DNA from 4 places in the Bacillus sp. K7 genome. Region 3 is predicted to be linked to each of the others. Evidence: riboswitches for the same ligand, from Rfam matches in the RefSeq annotation. Region 3 holds a riboswitch; each other region holds the start of a gene.
The links. Region 3 has a riboswitch for S-adenosylmethionine ahead of M1D98_RS05780 (bifunctional homocysteine S-methyltransferase/methylenetetrahydrofolate reductase). Riboswitches for the same ligand answer to the same signal wherever they lie in the genome.
Positions count from the first base shown of each region.

Region 1: another riboswitch for S-adenosylmethionine. It lies ahead of mtnW (2,3-diketo-5-methylthiopentyl-1-phosphate enolase); the one in region 3 lies ahead of M1D98_RS05780 (bifunctional homocysteine S-methyltransferase/methylenetetrahydrofolate reductase).
Region 2: another riboswitch for S-adenosylmethionine. It lies ahead of metN (methionine ABC transporter ATP-binding protein MetN); the one in region 3 lies ahead of M1D98_RS05780 (bifunctional homocysteine S-methyltransferase/methylenetetrahydrofolate reductase).
Region 4: another riboswitch for S-adenosylmethionine. It lies ahead of metK (methionine adenosyltransferase); the one in region 3 lies ahead of M1D98_RS05780 (bifunctional homocysteine S-methyltransferase/methylenetetrahydrofolate reductase).

Region 1 is NZ_CP096406.1:1,422,586-1,425,969, forward strand. Features, by position in the region: gene mtnE (methionine-glutamine aminotransferase) at 1-728, shown strand, start outside; SAM riboswitch class I at 770-870, shown strand; gene mtnW (2,3-diketo-5-methylthiopentyl-1-phosphate enolase) at 954-2,171, shown strand; gene mtnX (2-hydroxy-3-keto-5-methylthiopentenyl-1-phosphate phosphatase) at 2,168-2,875, shown strand; gene M1D98_RS07225 (methylthioribulose 1-phosphate dehydratase) at 2,833-3,384, shown strand, end outside.
Region 2 is NZ_CP096406.1:3,051,994-3,055,377, forward strand. Features, by position in the region: gene metQ (methionine ABC transporter substrate-binding lipoprotein MetQ) at 1-111, opposite strand, end outside; gene metP (methionine ABC transporter permease MetP) at 125-793, opposite strand; gene metN (methionine ABC transporter ATP-binding protein MetN) at 786-1,811, opposite strand; SAM riboswitch class I at 1,917-2,023, opposite strand; gene M1D98_RS15660 (SCP2 sterol-binding domain-containing protein) at 2,138-2,482, opposite strand; gene M1D98_RS15665 (thioredoxin family protein) at 2,590-2,910, opposite strand; gene M1D98_RS15670 (toprim domain-containing protein) at 2,912-3,274, opposite strand; gene M1D98_RS15675 (YusG family protein) at 3,346-3,384, opposite strand, start outside.
Region 3 is NZ_CP096406.1:1,156,405-1,159,788, reverse strand. Features, by position in the region: gene M1D98_RS05790 (CvfB family protein) at 1-893, opposite strand, end outside; gene M1D98_RS05785 (YajQ family cyclic di-GMP-binding protein) at 992-1,483, shown strand; SAM riboswitch class I at 1,589-1,706, shown strand; gene M1D98_RS05780 (bifunctional homocysteine S-methyltransferase/methylenetetrahydrofolate reductase) at 1,797-3,384, shown strand, end outside.
Region 4 is NZ_CP096406.1:2,833,891-2,837,274, forward strand. Features, by position in the region: gene metK (methionine adenosyltransferase) at 108-1,310, opposite strand; SAM riboswitch class I at 1,478-1,615, opposite strand; gene pckA (phosphoenolpyruvate carboxykinase (ATP)) at 1,813-3,384, shown strand, end outside.

The DNA of each region.
Region 1 (3,384 bases), 270 kb from region 3:
ATTACAGCAACATCCCCGCTGAAGTGAGAGAACAGGCGAAATTGATGTACTTGAATTATCCGAATAATCCGACTGGAGCTGTTGCTACCTCCGGTTTTTTTGAAGAAACCGTGAGTTTTGCAAAAGAAAACGGGATTTGTGTTGTTCATGATTTTGCTTACGGCGCTGTAGGATTTGACGGCTGTAAGCCGTTAAGCTTCTTGCAGACTGAAGGTGCGAAGGATATCGGCATTGAAATTTATACGCTGTCAAAAACGTATAATATGGCGGGGTGGCGGATCGGCTTTGCCGTCGGAAACGCTTCGGTCATTGAAGCGATCAATCTTTATCAAGACCATATGTTTGTCAGTCTTTTCAGAGCGACTCAGGAGGCTGCAGCGGCGGCACTGCTAGGTGATCAAACGTGCGTGGCGGAGCAAAATGCCCGATATGAAAGCAGGCGAAACGCTTGGATTGCGTCATGCCGGGAGATCGGCTGGGATGTGGCTGCTCCGGCAGGTTCTTTTTTTGCATGGCTGCCCGTGCCTGAAGGCTATACTTCCGAGCAGTTCTCAGACCTTTTGCTGGAAAAAGCGAATGTGGCCGTTGCGGCTGGAAATGGTTTCGGTGAATATGGCGAGGGCTATGTCAGAGTCGGGCTGCTGACAAGTGAAGAAAGACTCAAAGAGGCCGCTTATCGAATTGGGAAGCTGAACCTGTTTACCCAAAAAAGCATTGACAAGACTTGATAACGATGGGATAATTCAAAATAATTTATAAAATCTATATTTTCTTATCAAGAGCAGGCAGAGGGACGAGCCCGATGAAGCCCGGCAACCGACTTATAAAGCACGGTGCTAATTCTTGCAGCTGGCGGCTGAGAGATAAGATTCGGACGAGAAACGAAACCTCTTTAGACGCGATTGCTGTTTGAAGAGGTTTTTTTATATGGATGAAATGAAAGGAGCTCTGGCATGGGTGAGTTATTAGCAACATATCTCCTGACCGAACCGGGAGCCGATACAGAGAAAAAAGCGGAACAAATCGCAACAGGATTGACAGTAGGCTCCTGGACTGATCTGCCCCTTGTAAAACAGGAACAAATGCAAAAGCACAAGGGACGGGTGATAAAGGTCGAGGAAAGAGAAGGGACTCCTGCGTCAGGAAAACAAGCGGTGATCACAATTGCCTATCCTGACATCAATTTCTCTCAGGATATCCCGGCTTTGCTGACAACAGTATTTGGGAAGCTGTCGCTGGACGGAAAAATCAAATTACTCGATCTTCACTTCTCTGACGCGTTTAAGCGCACGCTGCCGGGACCGAAGTTTGGTGTATACGGCATTCGAAAGCTGCTGGGAGAGTTTGAGAGACCGCTGTTAATGAGCATTTTCAAAGGGGTTATCGGAAGAGACCTGAGTGATATTAAAGAACAGCTCAGACAGCAGGCGCTTGGCGGAGTTGACCTGATTAAGGACGATGAAATTTTCTTTGAGACAGGCCTGGCGCCTTTTGAAACAAGAATTACAGAAGGAAAGCAAGTATTGAAAGAAACGTATGAGCAAACCGGGCATAAAACGCTGTATGCGGTCAATTTGACCGGGCGTACGGCTGATCTGAACGACAAAGCGAGACGCGCTGCTGAATTGGGAGCGGATGCGTTATTGTTTAATGTCTTCGCTTACGGCTTGGACGTCATGCAAAGCTTGGCGGAAGATCCCGAAATCGCAATCCCGATTATGGCTCATCCAGCTGTCAGTGGGGCGTTTACGTCTTCTCCGTTCTACGGATTTTCTCACGCTCTTTTGCTCGGAAAATTGAACCGGTATTGCGGAGCCGACTTCAGTCTCTTCCCATCTCCGTACGGTTCGGTTGCGCTTCCAAAAGAAGATGCGCTGGCGATTCACGAAGAATGTGTGAGAGAGGATGCCTTTAACCAAACATTTGCCGTTCCGTCAGCAGGCATTCATCCCGGTATGGTTCCGCTTTTAATGCGGAATTTCGGCATAGATCATATTATAAACGCCGGGGGAGGCGTACACGGACATCCGAACGGCGCCCAGGGCGGTGGCAAAGCGTTCAGAGCCATAATTGATGCTGTTTTAGAAGCTCAGCCGATTGATGAAAAAGCCGAACAATGCAAAGATCTGAAGCTGGCGCTTGATAAATGGGGAAAGGTTGAAGCCTTATGACGACTCGAAAGCCATTCATTATTTGTGATTTTGACGGCACCATCACGATGAATGACAACATTATAAACATCATGAAAACATTCGCTCCGCCGGAGTGGAACGCATTAAAAGACGGCGTCCTTTCCAAAACGCTGTCGATCAAGGAAGGTGTCGGGCGGATGTTCGGCCTTCTGCCAAGCCGTTTAAAAGAAGAGATTACGAGATTTGTATTGGAAGATGCAAAAATCAGGGAAGGCTTTCGCGAATTTGTAGCGTTTGTCAAGGAGCATGAGATTCCGTTTTATGTCGTAAGCGGAGGAATGGACTTTTTTGTGTATCCTTTGCTTGAAGGCATTGTGGAGAAAGAGCGTATTTATTGCAACCATGCGTCATTTGACAATGACTATATTCATATTGACTGGCCTCATTCTTGCAAAGGAACTTGCAGCAATCAATGCGGGTGCTGCAAGCCGTCGGTGATACATGAACTCGCTGAACCGAACCAATATATCATCATGATCGGCGATTCGGTTACAGATGTGGAGGCTGCAAAGCTGTCCGACCTTTGCTTTGCAAGGGATTATTTATTAAACGAATGCAGGGAGCGGAACCTAAACCATCTCCCGTATCAAGATTTTTATGAAATTAGAAAAGAAATCGAGAATGTAACGGAGGTACAGGAATGGCTGCAAAACAAGAACGTTGGCGAGAGCTCGCTGAAGTAAAACGGGAATTGGCCGAAAGAGACTGGTTTCCGGCGACTAGCGGCAACCTGTCTATTAAAGTTTCTGATGAGCCTTTAACCTTTCTCGTAACCGCAAGCGGTAAAGATAAACGCAAAGAGACGGATGAAGATTTTCTGCTGGTGGATCAAAACGGAGAGCCTGCCGAAAGCGGGCATTCTCTAAAACCGTCAGCGGAAACGCTGTTGCACACACATTTGTACAATAAAACCAATGCCGGATGCTGCCTGCATGTCCATACAGTAAACAATAATGTGATCTCAGAGCTATACCGAGACCAAAAGAAAATCACATTCAGAGGCCAGGAAATCATAAAAGCGCTCGGCCTGTGGGAAGAGAATGCAGAAGTGGCTATCCCGATCATTGAAAATCCAGCCCATATTCCGACACTTGCGGCACTGTTTGCGGAAGAGATTTCAGAAGATTCGGGAGCCGTTCTGATCCGAAATCACGGTATTACCGCTTGGGGAAAAACAGCATTTGAAGCAAAA
Region 2 (3,384 bases), 1.9 Mb from region 3:
CGCAGCAACGACAATTTCTTTCTTGCCAGACTCTGCGCCTTTATTCGAACCGCAGGCAGCCAAAACTCCTGCAAATACAAGCAATAGTGCACCTAAAAATAGCTTTTTCATTGTAAATCCTCCCTTATCGTTTATCTATAATATTTGTTATGACATCACCGATGATTTGAATAATAAATACGATGATTAAAATAAACACAGTAGCAATGAAGGTAACATCAGCATTGTTCGACTGATAGCCTTCTACGTACGCAAGGTTTCCAAGGCCGCCTGAACCGATGGCCCCGGCGATTGCCGTTGAGCCGATCAAAGCGATCGCCGTCACCGTGATGCCAGAAATGAGAGCCGGCATAGATTCAGGAAGCAGCACTTTGAAAATAATCGTAGACGTCTTGGCTCCCATTGATTTGGCAGCTTCGATAACACCTTTGTCTACCTCGCGCAGCGCGATTTCAGCGAGGCGCGCGTAAAACGGTGCCGAGCCGATCACCAGCGCCGGCAATGCGGCGTTTGGCCCTAAGATCGTGCCGACTAAAAACTTCGTAAAACCAAGCAATAAAATAATTAGAATGAGGAACGGAATCGATCTGAATATGTTGACAACAGCCGCAATCACAGAGTTGACCGTTTTATTCTGCCAGAGGCTCCCTTTGCTTGTCAGAAAGAGCAGCAAGCCGAGAATCACCCCGATAACAAAAGCAAACAGCAGAGAGATCAGCGTCATATAAAGGGTTTCATATGTCGCGTTCCACAATTCAGTTAAATCAACATTCGGAAAATATGTTTCAAACATTCGTGATCACCTCTGCTTTTACCTGTTTGTCATTAATGAACCGGATCACGTTTTGCACTTCTTCCTCGTCACCGTCAATGTGGATGAACAGTGAACCGTAAGCTCCATCCTTCGTTTGCGAAATTTTCCCTTGCAAAATATTGACGCTGACATTAAAGTTTCTGATCATCTCTGTAATCAGAGGCTGTTCAGCCGAATCACCGACAAATGTGAGCTGAACCGTTTTTCCTGATGCTGTTTCATCAAGAAGGTGCTGAAGCGTTTCTTTCGTTTCTTCCGGCTCTGTCACCTGCTGAACAAACCGTTTTGTCATGTCTTCTTTCGGGTTTTTGAAGACATCAAGAACTTCGCCTTCTTCCACAACCTTTCCGTTTTCCATGACAGCGACTCTGTTGCAGATTTTGCGGATCACATGCATTTCATGCGTGATCAGCACAATTGTCAAACCGAGTCTATCATTAATATCGGACAATAGATCCAAAATTGAATCAGTCGTTTGCGGATCTAATGCTGATGTCGCTTCATCACAAAGGAGAACCTTCGGATTGTTTGCGAGCGCTCTGGCGATTCCGACACGCTGCTTTTGTCCGCCGCTCAGCTGAGAAGGATAAGATTTTTCTTTTCCTTCTAAACCTACCAGTTTAATCAGTTCATTGGCGCGCTTGATACGCTCGTTCTTTTTCACCCCGGCAATTTCCAGAGGAAACATGATATTATCTCTGACCGTCCGCGACCACAGCAAATTGAAATGCTGGAAAATCATGCTGATGTTATGGCGTGCTTTTCTTAACCCGCGTCCGTTTACTTCATTAATCTTGGTTCCCGCTACTTCCACGGTTCCTGAGGTTGGTTTCTCAAGGCCGTTCAGCAGACGGATTAAGGAACTTTTTCCAGCTCCGCTATATCCTATAATTCCAAAAATCTCACCTTTTTTGATGGAAAGCGAGACATTTTGGACAGCATTGACATCTCCATGTTTCGACTTATAGACTTTTGAAACATCTTGAAGATTGATCAAAGCAATCACCTGCCTTAACACTATTCTAAGAAATCTTCCGGGATTTTCTGCAAAAGAAAAACCTTTCTGCACATGTGAGCAGAAAGGCTTATATAAAACGCCTTTCTCTCATCTTTCAAAGCTGAACGCTTCGTGTGAATTGGCACCATTTCAACAGCGTTGATGGTTGCCGGGCTTCATAGGGCACTTCCCTCCACCTCTCTTGATAAGAGAAATATATAGTCTTTTTCGTCCGGAAATTCTTAATGTAGAATAGCATGGCGGATGTTTGCATGTCAATAAAATAAATGATGTCAACTTTTACTATTATAATAATTTGCTATTTTTTAATTCTTTGCAATCCTCTGAAAAAAACCATTCGTCAGCCAGAGAATCGCTTCTAGCTTTAACAGGGCTCTGAAGGACCCCTTAACTTTCAGGCTTCCGCTCTGAATCAGATGCTGAAGGGAAATATCTCCGTGCAATAAATGAATGATTTCGGATTGGTTTCCGTAAAAGGTCAGGTTGGACGTTTGGCGCTGAGAAATTTCTTTCATTTCTCCCTGTTCGTTTATTGAGACGGTTAAGGCTTCTGTTTCTCCTTGGAAGGTAATGAGCAATGTTGAAGCGCTCAAAAGGGGTCTTAAAAACAGATGCTGATACTCATCTTCTAAAACTTCCGCTTTCTCCATATGTACAACCTCCTATTTGTTGGTCATACATAGACATTTCTCTCTTTAGCATATGAACCCCTTTATAAAACGAACGACAATTTCATTGGAATGCGCTGAGAAATATGTCATAAATAGGATGCGGAAGATGATTTTTGTTTTATCAGCTCATATAAATAAGAAACGGAATGAAACGCATATCCTCTTTCGACCACTTTTCCGCCTTTAAACAGCAGAAAACAAGGAACGCTCTCAATTTGATACGCTTTTGCGAAAGTCGGAGAATAATTGACATTGTTTTGATAGAAGGCGACATCAGGGAGCATTTCTTTCACGACTGTCAGCATTTTGCTTGCAAGCTGGCAAGTGCCGCAAAATGGAGTATATAAATATAGAAGATACACATCATCAGAAATGTGCTCAAGTTCATATTCCTGGAGTTCTTTCATGCTATACACCTCGGGGCTTTCTTTCAAGAAAAATAGTATGGACATTCAAATTCGCGCGCAGCAATACAGAGGCGACATGGTGTCTGGGCGCAGCCTCGACTTCTTTATAGGCTCTGTCGATATGCAGATGGCAGGCTTCGTTAAACTCTCTTTTCAGCTGTTTTCTCAATTTCTCGCCTGATTCATCAGCATCAACCAATATATAGACGTCTTTATCGTAAAGCTCGTCAGCCAATTCTTCAAGCTTCAGCTGGCTGATTGTTCCGTTTGTGCAGATAATGCGCACCGGTTCATTCAAGACGCTTTCGATTTTCTCTTTATCTGATTTCCCTTCGACAATCAAAACCTTTTCCAGCTCATCCATTTTCTTCACCTGCCGCGTCAAATTTGAAACGTTCAGATTGTAAAAGAAGGCAGTGAAATTCACCGCCATCATTAACACCAGCCATTTTCGTAGTCACAGTCCACATATTT
Region 3 (3,384 bases):
TTTTTCTCGTATGTCCATCCATTTTCCTGATACACTTTTCCGTTTTTCATTAAATGGCCGAGCGCGCGTTTAAAAGCGGCTTTGCTCATGTTAAAACGTTCTCTGATATCGTCAGGCTCGCTTTTGTCGCTATACGGCATAGCGCCGTTTCTTGTTCTCATATACGTCAGAATGTACTCGGCATCTATAGACAACGCATCCTGTTTTCTCGGAAGCAGCGACATGTTGACTGAACCGTCTTCTTTTACTTGAATCACCCGTCCCGTGATTCTTGAGCCGAGTCTTGGCTCCTCTTTTCTTTCTGACGGATGGATAAAACCGCGGATGCCGTCGTCCGTAATGATGAATGAACCCGTTGCGATCAATCTGTACACCGTACCTGTCAGCTCTTTATTCATCAGGTCTTCTGAGGCGTCAGTAAAGAGTTCGCTGATGATATCTTCCGGCGCTGGTTTCGCAAACATGCGCCCCCGGTTCGTCACCTTCAGCATACAGTAGAGCTTGTCGCCTTTTTGCGGCCAGACATCCTCGTATGGCGGCAAATGCTCAGTTGCGACAAGCGCATCCTTGGATAAGCCGACATCAACGAAAACGCCCATATCTTCCACTTTATCCACCACTTCGACCCAGCCGTACTCGTCCGCGCTGATGGACGGAATTTTCATCGTGGCCGCAAGTCTTTCCTGCTGGTCGACGTATATAAAGACCTCTACTTCGTCTCTGTCCTCGATATCCTCAGTTATTTCACTGTTATGTAAGAGAATCGTGTCTTCTCCATCGGTCAAAAAGTAACCGAAGTCGGTTTGGTGATCTATACTCAAGGTTAGTTGCTGCCCTGGTCTCATGCTATCGTCCTTCCTGTTCCGCTTGTTTTCCGCGGATTCTGTTAACATTTTTTCCAATCATCACAAATTGATTCTTTGTTCTGTTGGAAGTTTCTCTTTATTCTACTATAATCAACTCATAAGTTAAATGTTATGGAGGTTTTCATATGGCAAAAGAAAGTTCATTTGATATTGTATCCAAGGTCGAGTTGCCTGAAGTGCAAAACGCGATCCAAATCGCACTCAAGGAAATCAGCACACGCTATGACTTTAAAGGCAGCAAAAGCGATATTACTTTAGATAAAGAGGAGCTTGTCCTCGTTTCTGATGACGAATTTAAATTAAGCCAGCTGAAAGACGTGCTGGTCAGTAAATTGATTAAGCGAAACGTGCCGACAAAAAACATTGATTACGGCAAGATTGAAAGCGCGTCAGGCGGAACGGTGCGCCAGCGCGCCAAACTTGTTCAAGGCATTGACAAGGATAATGCCAAAAAAGTTAATGCGATCATCAAAAACTCCGGATTGAAAGTAAAGTCACAAGTGCAGGATGATCAAGTTCGTGTAACCGGTAAAAACAAGGATGATCTGCAGCAGATTATCACAGCAGTGAGAGGCGCAGATTTGCCAATTGACGTTCAATTTATAAATTTCAGATAAATTTTCTGAATCCTATTGATTATTGTCTTTATTTTCGGTAAATTTGGAGAAAGGGAAAAAGCCCCGCAGCTTTTGGCATTTCCTTATACGAAAACTTCATATCCGTTCTTATCAAGAGAAGCAGAGGGACTGGCCCGACGAAGCTTCAGCAACCGGTGTAATGGCGTTCAGCCATGACCAAGGTGCTAAATCCAGCAAGCTCGAACAGCTTGGAAGATAAGAAGAGACAAAATCACTGACAAAGTCTTCTTCTTAAGAGGACTTTTTTTATTTCTCTTTTTTCCTTGCTGAATGTGAATAAAGGAGGCAGACAATGGGACTTTTAGAAGATTTGCAAAAACAGGTGTTAATCGGTGACGGCGCCATGGGGACGCTCCTCTACTCCTACGGCATTGACAGGTGCTTTGAGGAACTCAACATTTCAAAGCCGGAGGAAATTCAGCGCATACATAAAGCGTACGTTGAGGCTGGAGCCAATATCATTCAAACAAATACGTACGGAGCCAATTATATTAAATTATCCAGGCACGGGCTTGAGGGTGACATTAAAAAAATGAATCAGGAGGCAGTGAAGATTGCGCGGGCTTCAGCAGGCGATGCGTACATTTTGGGGACAATGGGCGGCATCCGCACATTTAATAAAAACGCGTACAGCCTTGACGAAATCAAACGCAGCTTTCGCGAGCAGCTGTACCTGCTCCTGCATGAACAACCGGACGGCTTGCTGTTGGAGACGTATTATGATTTAGAAGAAGCCCGTGAAGTGCTGAAAATTGCGCGCAAAGAGACCGCCCTTCCGATTATGCTTAACGTCTCCATGCACGAGCAAGGTGTACTGCAGGACGGGACACCGCTTTCTGAAGCATTGCGGTCAATCGCGGATCTCGGGGCTGATATCGTCGGCATTAACTGCCGGCTCGGCCCTTATCACATGATTGAAGCGCTAAGCGAAGTGCCGATTTTTGATGATGTGTTTTTATCCGTTTATCCGAACAGCAGTCTTCCTTCGCTGGAAGAGGGACGGCTCGTCTATGAAACAGACGACACATATTTTCAAAACAGCGCCTTAGAATTCCGCAAGCAAGGCGCGCGGATTATCGGCGGTTGCTGCGGCACCACGCCAAATCACATTCAGGCAATGGCGGAAGCGGTTGGCGGGCTTGCCCCCATTACTGAAAAAGAAGTCAAAGTCCCTGCTAAAGAATGTATTTCTGTTCAGCATGAGCGGACAGAGCCCGGTTTAAATGAGATCGCAGTTGAAAAACGCTCCATCATCGTAGAGCTGGACCCGCCGAAAAAATTGAGCTTTGATACGTTTTTGTCCGCCGCTGCCGAATTGAAAGAAGCAGGAATCAACGCCCTGACGCTCGCCGACAATTCTCTGGCTACTCCGCGAATCAGCAATGTTGCCTGCGGCGCTCTTGTGAAGCAGCAGCTCGATATGCGCTCCCTTGTCCATATTACATGCCGTGACCGAAACATTATCGGCTTGCAGTCACATTTAATGGGCCTTGATACGTTAGGGCTGAATGACGTGCTGGCCATTACAGGCGACCCTTCTAAAATCGGGGATTTTCCGGGAGCGACGTCTGTGTATGATTTAACATCCTTTGATTTAATCAGGCTGATCAAACAATTCAACGAAGGGCTGTCCCTGTCTGGAAAACCGCTTGGCAAGAAAACGAATTTCTCAGTCGCCGCCGCATTTAATCCTAACGTGCGCCATCTGGATAAAGCGGTAAAACGGCTTGAGAAAAAAATAGATTGCGGCGCCGATTATTTTGTTTCACAGCCTGTCTATTCCGAGCAGCAGCTCGTCGACATCCATAACGAAACAAAGCATCTGAAGACGCCGATCTATATCGGCATTATGCCGCTCACAAGCAGCCGGAACGCTGAAT
Region 4 (3,384 bases), 1.7 Mb from region 3:
TATTTATAGACGCTGTGAATAGTATTTGGTTTCACAGTTATGTAAAAAATAAATATGAATACAACAACAAAAAAGGAAAGCCGCTTAACCAGTAAGCGGCTATAAAATTATTCTCCTAAAGCTTCTTTGCGCAGCTGCTCCGCTTTGTCTGTACGCTCCCACGGAAGATCAACATCGTGACGTCCAAAGTGGCCATACGCAGCAGTTTGTTTGTAGATCGGACGGCGCAAATCAAGCATTTTGATAATGCCGGCAGGTCGTAAATCAAAGTTATTGCGAACAACTTCAATCAGTTTTTCTTCAGAAGCTTTTCCGGAACCGAATGTGTTGATTGAGATTGACACAGGCTGTGCAACACCGATCGCGTAAGCAAGCTGTACTTCGCAAGAATCAGCAAGCTCAGCCGCAACGATGTTTTTCGCAACGTATCTCGCTGCATAAGCAGCAGAACGGTCTACCTTCGTCGCATCCTTGCCTGAGAACGCGCCTCCGCCGTGGCGAGCATAGCCGCCGTACGTATCAACGATGATTTTGCGTCCTGTAAGTCCCGCATCCCCTTGAGGGCCTCCGATAACGAAACGTCCTGTAGGGTTGATGAAATATTTTGTTTCTTCATCAATCAGCTCTTCAGGAACAACCGGATTGATGACATGTTCTTTAATGTTGCGCTGGATTTGCTCAAGCGTAATTTCAGGGTGATGCTGAGTTGAAATAACAATCGCGTCAATACGGACAGGTTTGTTATTTTCATCGTACTCAACCGTTACCTGTGTTTTGCCGTCAGGGCGAAGGTACGGAAGAATATCTTCTTTACGGACTTCACTTAGGCGGCGGGCCAATTTATGGGCAAGTGAAATCGGAAGAGGCATAAGCTCTTTCGTTTCGTTGCACGCATAACCGAACATTAAACCTTGGTCACCGGCACCGATCGCTTCGATTTCTTCATCGCTCATTGTGCCTTCACGGGCTTCAAGCGCTTGGTCTACACCCATCGCGATATCTGCAGACTGTTCGTCAATTGATGTTAAAACCGCACAAGTTTCCGCATCAAATCCGTATTTCGCACGTGTGTATCCGATTTCTTTAATGGTTTGGCGAACCGTTTTTGGAATGTCAACATACGTAGATGTTGTGATCTCCCCACTGACAAGAACCAACCCGGTAGTCACTGACGTTTCACAAGCAACACGCGCGTTAGGGTCTTTCTTTAAAATTTCATCTAAGATGCTGTCAGAAATCTGGTCACAGATTTTATCCGGATGTCCCTCCGTAACAGATTCTGATGTAAATAAACGACGATTTTTACTCATGTTTTGCTTCCTCCTGCACAAGGCCTCCCGAAAGACCTTGTCTATATGATACGGAACTCGCTCCCTCTTATACAATGTAACGTTATATTAGAGAATGTTAATTGGCATATTTATGAAATAAAAAAACCTTTTCCATCGAGGAAAGGGTTTGGTCTTTGTGCCTTTCACTCTTATCGCTCAAGGAATCATACAACCTTGCAACAGGTTAGCACCTTGGTTGTCTCACATGGGTGAACATAATAATAACAGAGAAACCGGTTGCTGGGCTTCATAGGGCCTGTCCCTCCGCCAGCTCGGGATAAGAGTATCCGCTCAATGAAATATCTTATCGTAAAAGGGTTTGCAATGTCAATATGATTCAGAAGAAATAGGCACCTATATCAAGGGAAAACAATGGAAACGCACACACAAAAAACGATAAATAGTATAGACTGTTTGAAAATATATGTTATACTAATTCACAATTAGCAAAACACAAATAAACGATAAAGGAAGGTTTCATATGAACTCAGTTGATTTAACCGCTGATTTACAAGCTTTATTAACAAGTTCAAATGTGTGTCATAATTTATCAGCAGCACAGCTTACAGAAAAAGTACTGTCCCGAAACGAAGGCATTTTAACATCCACAGGTGCCGTTCGGGCGACAACAGGCGCTTACACAGGACGTTCACCGAAAGACAAATTCATCGTGGAGGAAGAAAACACGAAACATAAGATCGATTGGGGTACGGTGAATCAGCCGATTTCAGAAGAAGCGTTTGAGCGGCTGTACACGAAAGTTGTCAGCTATTTGAAACAGCGGGATGAGCTGTTTGTTTTTGAAGGATTCGCCGGAGCAGATGAAACATACAGACTGCCGATCACCGTCGTCAATGAGTTCGCATGGCATAATTTATTCGCCAGACAGCTGTTTATCCGCCCGGAAGGCAATGACAAGAAAACAGTTGAACAGCCGTTTACCATTCTTTCTGCCCCGCATTTCAAAGCGGACCCAAAAACAGACGGCACACATTCCGAAACGTTTATTATTGTCTCTTTCGAAAAGCGTATGATTTTAATCGGCGGAACAGAATATGCGGGAGAAATGAAAAAATCCATTTTCTCCATTATGAATTTCCTGCTTCCTGAAAGAGATATTCTATCCATGCACTGCTCCGCCAATGTCGGTGAAAAAGGCAATGTCGCCCTTTTCTTCGGATTGTCTGGAACAGGCAAGACCACCCTGTCGGCCGATGCTGACCGCAAACTGATCGGCGATGATGAACACGGCTGGTCTGACACAGGCGTCTTTAACATCGAAGGCGGATGCTACGCCAAATGCATTCATTTAAGCGCAGAAAAAGAGCCTCAAATCTTTAACGCAATCCGCTTCGGGTCTGTTCTTGAAAATGTTGTAGTGGATGAAGAGACACGTGAAGCCAATTATGATGATTCCTTCTATACCGAAAACACGCGGGCGGCTTACCCGATTCATATGATTGACAATATCGTCACACCAAGCATAGCGGGCCATCCTTCAGCCATTGTATTTTTGACGGCTGATGCATTCGGAGTCCTGCCGCCCATCAGCAAACTGACGAAGGAGCAGGCGATGTACCATTTCTTGAGCGGTTATACGAGCAAGCTTGCCGGAACCGAACGCGGTGTGACGTCTCCTGAAACGACGTTCTCCACATGCTTCGGCTCACCATTCCTGCCGCTTCCTGCTCATGTCTATGCTGAAATGCTCGGCAACAAAATCGATGAACATGGCGCAGACGTTTTCTTGGTCAATACCGGCTGGACCGGCGGCGGCTACGGGACAGGCGAACGTATGAAGCTTTCTTATACGAGATCGATGGTCAAGGCGGCGATTGAAGGCAAATTGGAGGATGCAGAAATGACGACTGACGATATTTTCGGCCTGCACATTCCGGTTCACGTTCCCGGCGTTCCTGATCATATCCTTCAGCCTGAAAACACTTGGAACAACAAGAAAGAATTCAGAGAAAAAGCGGTCAGCCTCGCACATGAATTCAAAGAGAACTTTAAAAAGTTCGGACATACAGATGCCATTGCACAGGCGGGCGGC